Regions from separate parts of the Sphingomonas sp. Xoc002 genome, predicted to be linked through region 1. Evidence: riboswitches for the same ligand, from Rfam matches in the RefSeq annotation. Region 1 holds a riboswitch; the other holds the start of a gene.
What was found. A riboswitch is a leader RNA that binds a small molecule or an ion and turns the genes downstream of it on or off. The one in region 1 is predicted to bind cobalamin.
Positions count from the first base shown of each region.

Region 1 (3,437 bases):
GCCGTCACCAGCATCAGCGAGCGGTCGAGCAACTCGGTGATCCGGTCGCGATTGACCGTCATCCCCTCGACCGTCCGCTCGGCGAAACTCTCCATGCCGACCGACAGCAAGTGGATCGAGCGCAGCACGTTCGACCCGATTAGCGGCTTGAAGACGTTCAGTTCCAGATGCCCCTGAAGCCCGCCGACCGTGACGGCGGCATTGTTGCCGATCACCTGCGCGGCGACCATGGTCAGCATCTCGCACTGGGTCGGATTGACCTTGCCCGGCATGATCGAACTGCCCGGCTCGTTGGCGGGCAGTTCCAGCTCGCCCAGCCCCGAGCGCGGGCCGGAGCCCAGCAAACGGATGTCGTTGGCGATCTTGGTCAGCGCCACCGCCAGGACATTCAGCGTCCCATGCAGGTCGACCAGCCCGTCATTGCTCGCCAGCGCCTCGAACTTGTTGGGCGCGGTCACGAAATCGAGACCGGTCGCCTCGGCGATCTCCGCCGCGATCGCCTCGGCAAAGCCGTTCGGCGCGTTCAGCCCGGTGCCGACCGCCGTCCCTCCCTGCGCGAGCGGCAGGATATTGCGGTGGAGCGTCCCCTCGATCCGGTCGCGGGCATTGGCGAGTTGCTGCACATAGCCCGAAAATTCCTGGCCCAGGGTCAGCGGGGTCGCGTCCTGCAAATGGGTGCGGCCGATCTTGACGATCGAATCCCAGTCCTTCGCCTTAGCCTCCAGCGCGGCATGGAGCCGGTCGAGCGCGGGGAAAAGCTGCCTCGTCACGGCAATCGCGGCGGCGACGTGGAGTGCGGTCGGGAACGTGTCGTTGGAGGACTGGCCGCGATTCACATCGTCATTGGGGTGGACCGGCGACTTGCCGCCACGCGTACCGGTCAGCATCTCGTTGGCGCGGCCCGCAATCACCTCGTTCGCGTTCATGTTGGACTGGGTGCCGGAGCCGGTCTGCCAGATGACGAGCGGGAACTGCTCGTCATGGCGCCCGTCGATCACCTCCTGCGCCGCCGCCTCGATCGCATCGGCCTTGTCCGCCGTCAGGCCATGGCCGCGATTGATCCGCGCCGCCGCCTTCTTCACGATGGCAAGCGCATGGACGATGCCGATCGGCATCTGCTCGCGCGCGCCGAAGGGGAAATTCTCCAGGCTGCGCTCGGTCTGCGCGCCCCAATAGGCGCTGGCGGGGACTTGGATGGGGCCGATCGAGTCGGTTTCGGTGCGGGTGGTGGCGTTCTGGGTCATGCGGCAGGGACTCACCGATGGGGTCAGGGGTTCCACCCATATAGTCACCGCGACGCCGACGGACGAGGGCACAGTGCTTGCCACCCGGCCCCTGCCCGCCTATCGCCGCCCTCGCGACAGGTTCCTTGAAAGAGGATGAAAAGGGAATGGGGTGCGACACCCCGGCTGCCCCTGCAACTGTAAGCGGCGAGCCGCCCGCCACGACGCCATTGGGGTAATCTCCGAGAAGGCGGCGGACCGGCCCCGACCCGCGAGCCAGGAGACCTGCCCGTCGTGGTCGTCCTTCGGCTGGTCAGGGTGTACCGGACGGAACGGGGCTTTCCCCTCGCGCGGCGACAGCGCCTTTGGAGACTTGCCCGATGTACGAGCCCTTTTCATGCTGAAGCCCGCCGCGAACGGCCCCGCCGTGGTCGCCTGCAACACCTGCCGCCTGTCCGCCGAGGCGCGCGAAAACGACCAGGGCCAGCGCGGCGGCGCGCTGCTGGTCGAGGCGTTGCGCCGGGTGCAGGCGTCCGACCCCGCCTATACGCATATCGCGGTCGAGGAGATGCCCTGTCTCTTCGCCTGCCAGTCCTTCTGCACCGTCCATCTGCGCTGCCCCGGCAAGGTCGGATACGTCATGGGCAAGTTCACCCCCGATGACGACGCCGCGCGCGCCATATTGGACTATGCCCGCGCCTATGCCGACAGCGACTGGGGACAGGTGCCCTACAAGCAATGGCCGCAAGGGGTGAAAGGCCATTTCCTGACCCGCACGCCCCCCGAAGGATATGTCGTCGAATGACCGCTTTTCCCGACATCGCCGCGTTCGAGACGGCACTCGCCACCCTGCCCCGGCCCGACGACCAGGCCCGCGCCGCCGCCACCGCGCGACAAGGCCAGTTGACCAAGCCGCCGGGCTCGCTGGGCCGCCTGGAGGATATCGCGATCTTCCTCGCCGGATGGCAGGGCGTCGAGCGGCCCCGGATCGAGCGCGGCCGCGCGGTCATCTTCGCGGGCAATCACGGTGTCACCGCCCGCGGGGTCAGTGCCTTTCCGGCCGAGGTGACGGAGCTGATGGTCGCCAATTTCGCCGCCGGCGGGGCCGCGATCAACGCGCTGGCGGCGGCGGCTGGGCTGGAACTGGCCGTGGTGCCGCTCGACCTCGACCGACCGACCGCCGACTTCACGGCCGCCCCCGCGATGACCGAGGAAGAGTGCCTGAACGCGCTGTCCGCCGGGGCCGAGGCGGTGGGCGATGCCGACCTGCTCGTGCTGGGCGAGATGGGGATCGGCAACAGCACCGCCGCCGCCGCGCTCGCCGCCGCCAGTTTCGGGGGCGGCCCGGCCCTGTGGGTCGGGCCGGGCACGGGGGTCGATGCGCAGGGCGTTCAGCGCAAGGCGGCGGTGGTGGCAGAGGGCCTTGCGCTACACCGCGAACATCTGACCAGCGCCTTCGAGATCCTGCGCCGCCTGGGCGGGCGCGAGATCGCGGCAATGGCAGGCGCGGTGCTGGCCGCCCGGCACAAGCGCATCCCAGTCGTGCTCGACGGTTTCATCGGCACCGCCGCCGTCGCACCGCTGGCCCATGCCAATCCGGCGATCAGCGCGCATTGCCTGTCGGGCCATTGTTCGGCCGAGCCAGGCCATGTCCTGCTGCTCGCCCGGCTGGGGCTGGAGCCGATCCTGTCGCTGGGCATGCGGCTGGGCGAGGCGAGCGGCGCGGCGGTCGCGGTGCAGGTCATCCGTTCCGCGATCGCGGCGCATGACGGCATGGCGACCTTTGCCGAGGCGGGCATCGCGGGCGCGTGACCGGCTTTCGCCTGCATCTGCTCCGTCACGGCGAGCCCGAACTGACGGGGCGGATGCTGGGCCGCACCGACAGCCCGGCCACCGCCGGGGGCATCGCGGCCTGTGTCGCGCGGGCGAGCGGGTTGGACGTCACCCGCCGCATCGCCTCCGACCTGTCGCGCGCGCGCGTCTGTGCCGAGGCGATCGGGCCGGCCGAGGTCGATCCGCGCTGGCGGGAACTGGATTTCGGGGACTGGGACGGGCTGGCGGCGGGGGACATCGACCCGGAGGGGCTGGCCCGCTTCTGGGACGATCCCGATGTCGCCCCGCCACCGGGTGGCGAGCGTTGGTCCGATATGGTCGCCCGCGTGCGAGGGGCCATCGCCGATCTGTCCCCCGAGCCGACCCTGGTCGTCACCCATG
Region 1 covers NZ_CP191175.1:2,957,733-2,961,169, forward strand. The annotation lists gene fumC (class II fumarate hydratase) at 1-1,244, opposite strand, end outside; cobalamin riboswitch at 1,346-1,530, shown strand; gene ACQR50_RS13475 (DUF1636 domain-containing protein) at 1,621-2,028, shown strand; gene cobT (nicotinate-nucleotide--dimethylbenzimidazole phosphoribosyltransferase) at 2,025-3,035, shown strand; gene ACQR50_RS13485 (histidine phosphatase family protein) at 3,032-3,437, shown strand, end outside.

Region 2 (3,437 bases), 1.1 Mb from region 1:
CGCCGCCCAGCGCAAGATCGGCCGCGACCAGGCCCAGGCCCAGGTGAATCAGGCCAAGGCCGAATTCGTCCAGACCAAGAACGAAGCCGTCGCCAAGGCCAAGCAGGCCGCCGATGCCGCCGCCGGCGCCGGTGCCAAGACCTCGTTCCTCCTGGTGCTCGCGCTGCTGGTCGGCGCCGGTGCCTCCGCCTTTGGCGCAACGGCGGCCAGCCGCCGTCGTCTGCGCTGAGTACCCGCGGCGGGCCAGCGTATCGGGCCCGCCGCACCCCCCTTTTTTCGAGGAGATCGTCATGACCAAGAAGATCGCTCTGGGTGCTACCCTGTTCGCCGTCCTGACCCTGTCGGCCTGCAACACCGTGAACGGCGCAGGCCGCGACCTGCGTTCGGCCGGTGCGGCCGTGTCCGACGCCTCGGGCCAGGACAAGCCGAAGAAGTAACGGGAAGGGCAGGGGCGATGCGTCCCTGCCCTTATTATATTCCTCCCCTGAAAGGGGCGGTGGCGCGCACAGCGCGTCGGAGGGGTGTCCCGCTATCGAGAGGGCGACACCCCTCCGTCAGGGCTTCGCCCTGCCACCTCCCCTGCCAGGGGAGGATTTCTTCATGGTTTCAGGCGGCACATCCGCCTCGACCAGTTCGACGACCTCGAACCGATACCCGACCCAGCCGCGCTGCCGCACCGCTTCCGCCATGGCGGCATCGTTCGCCACCGCCGCCTTGCGCGACTTGGCATGGCCCCAGAACACTTCGGTCCTGCCCCCGCCCAGATCGGCGACGATCCGCCAATAATGGGTGAAGGGCTGCGATGTCGGGCCTATCGTCTTCACATAGCCATCGGGCATCGTCGCGATCAGATAACGGTTCCTGCGTGCCATGCCGCCGCCATAGCGCAACGACGCCGCGACCTCATCCCGCTTGACGCCCTCCGTCGCCGCCGCGTAGCGATACGAGGCCGGAATGATCCGGCGATATGATCGCGCCGGTTCTCCCGACAAGGGAGATTAAAAGGGAACACGGTGAGGGGGCTTGGCTCCCCAAATCCGCGGCTGTCCCTGCAACTGTAAGCGGTGAGCGGCGATGCACGGATCGGCCATGGGCGATCCAGCCACTGGGGCAACCTGGGAAGGCGCATCCGTCCGCGACGACCCGTGAGCCAGGAGACCTGCCGGCGTCAGGTCGCTCATGCCCGGTCCAGGGGATGGTCGAGGCTAGGTCTGTTCCGACGAGCGACGCCATAAGTGGCGGAGGCGCATGGGTGGCCCTGTGGAATGCGGAAAACGGCGTGCCGCACGCAGGTCACCCGGCTGCCCGAAATCGGGCGGCAAGGCCTCGGCTTGTTCGCGACAAGACGCTATGGGCTTTGAAATGATATATCGTAACAGATTCGGACAGGTTCCTATGGTCCTGTGGGGTGGCGCGGCGCTTCTGCTGGGGGCGACGCAGGCAAGCGCGCAAAAGGCGGAGGAACAGGGGGGCGACGCCACCGTGCTGGTGATCGGCACGCGGGAGAAACAGGCGCTCGACACACCCAATGCCACCGGCAGTCGCCTGGGCCTGACGCCGATGGAGACGCCCGCCAGCATCGCATCGCTCGACGGCGGGACGATCCGCGCCCGCGGCGATGTGTCGATCGTCGAGGCGGAGACGCGCGCGCCCGGCCTGTCGAGCGTCGCCAATCCGGGCAATGGCGGCACGGCCTTGGCCGCGCGCGGCTTTTCGGGGCAGGGATCGGTGCTGCAACTGGTCGACGGCGTGCGGCTGTTCCCGGCGGCGGGGACGATCACCTTCCCGACCGATCCCTGGATGGTCGAGCGGATCGATGTGCTGGGCGGCCCTGCCTCGGTCCTCTACGGGCAGGGCGCGCTGGGCGGCGCGGTCAATGTCGTAATGCGCGCGCCCACCGCGCAGACCCATGGCCAGGCCGAGATCGGTTTTGGCGGGCAGGACAGTTTCCGCGCCGCCGCCGGGCTGGGCGGGCCGCTGACACCGACACTGGGTTACCGCGTGGATGCCAGCTATCGCCGGTCCGACGGCTATGTCGATCGGGGGCAGTCGGACAGCGTCGCGCTGTCGGGGACGTTGCGCTGGTCGCCGTCCGCGACACTGGCGGTGACGGTGCGCGGCGATCATGGCGACCAGCGGCCCATGCCCTATTTCGGCACCCCGCTGATCGACGGGCGGCTCGACCTTCGGGGGCGGGATCGCAACTATAATGTCGGCGACGGGCGGATGCGGTACCGCGACGACCGCGCCTCGATCCGGGTCGACTGGAGTCCCAGCAGCGCGGTCAGCCTGTCCAACATCGCCTATGTCCTGACCAGCGACCGTTTCTGGCGCAATCTGGAGAATTATTGCTGGGTCGGTGCGAGCGGCGCGTGCGCGGACGGATCGACGGGTATTCCGGCCACGATCCGGCGGAGCAGCAATTACGGCATCCGTCACGACCTGACCCAATGGGGCGATCAGGCCAGCGTGACGTGGCGCACGGGACTCGCGCCGGGCATCGCCAACGCGCTGGTCGTCGGGGTGGACGCCAATCTGGTCCGCTTCACCCATGAGAACGACTTCGGCTCGGTCGAGCAGATCGATGCGGTCGATCCCTTCGCCTTCGATCCCGGTCATTTCCTCGATACGCAGGGAATCGCCCCACGCTATCGCACCCGCACCACCGCACTGGCGGTGTTTGCCGAGGATCGGGTAACGCTCGGCCCGAAATGGTCGGTGGTCGGCGGCGTCCGTTACGAGGTGGACAATGTCCGTCGCTGGACCGTCGCCACGCCGGATCGCTTCGTGCTGGAAAAGACGTTCCGCAACGCGACGTGGCGCGCGGGGCTGGTCTATCAACCGGTGCCGACCCTGTCGCTCTATGCGCAATATGCCACGGGCGTCGATCCGCTGGGCACGCTGACCACCGTGTCGACCGGGCAGGTGCAGTATAGCAACGCGCGCGGGAACCAGGTCGAGGCGGGGGCCAAATGGCTGTTCGCGAGCGGACATGGCACCGCCACGCTGACGGCCTATCGCATCGTCAAGACCGGGTTGCTCGCCCAGCGCACGCTGGCGAGCCCCGTCGAGCAGGTCGGGCAACGATCGTCGCAGGGCGTCGAGGCGGCGGTGACGCTCGATCTGCCGCAGGGCTTCGGGATCGATGCAAACGGCACGCTGCTCGATGCGCGGTTCGACGATTTCCGCTCCGGCGGCGTGGATTATAGCGGCCGCACCCCGCCGAACGTGCCCGAGGCGCTGGCCAATCTCTGGCTGCGCTGGGATGCCACGGCCAAGCTACAGGCGCGCGCCGGGCTGCGTTATGTCGGGCGTCGCTTTTCGGACAATGGCGAGGCGTTCCGCATCCCCGGCTATGCGACGGTGGACACGACCTTGTCCTATGCGCTGACGCCGCATCTGGCGGTCGATGTCCGCGCCTATAACCTGTTCGACAA
Region 2 covers NZ_CP191175.1:157,843-161,279, forward strand. The annotation lists gene ACQR50_RS00800 (hypothetical protein) at 1-229, shown strand, start outside; gene ACQR50_RS00805 (entericidin A/B family lipoprotein) at 291-437, shown strand; gene ACQR50_RS00810 (hypothetical protein) at 555-872, opposite strand; cobalamin riboswitch at 961-1,181, shown strand; gene ACQR50_RS00815 (TonB-dependent receptor) at 1,396-3,437, shown strand, end outside.
Region 2: another riboswitch for cobalamin. It lies ahead of ACQR50_RS00815 (TonB-dependent receptor); the one in region 1 lies ahead of ACQR50_RS13475 (DUF1636 domain-containing protein).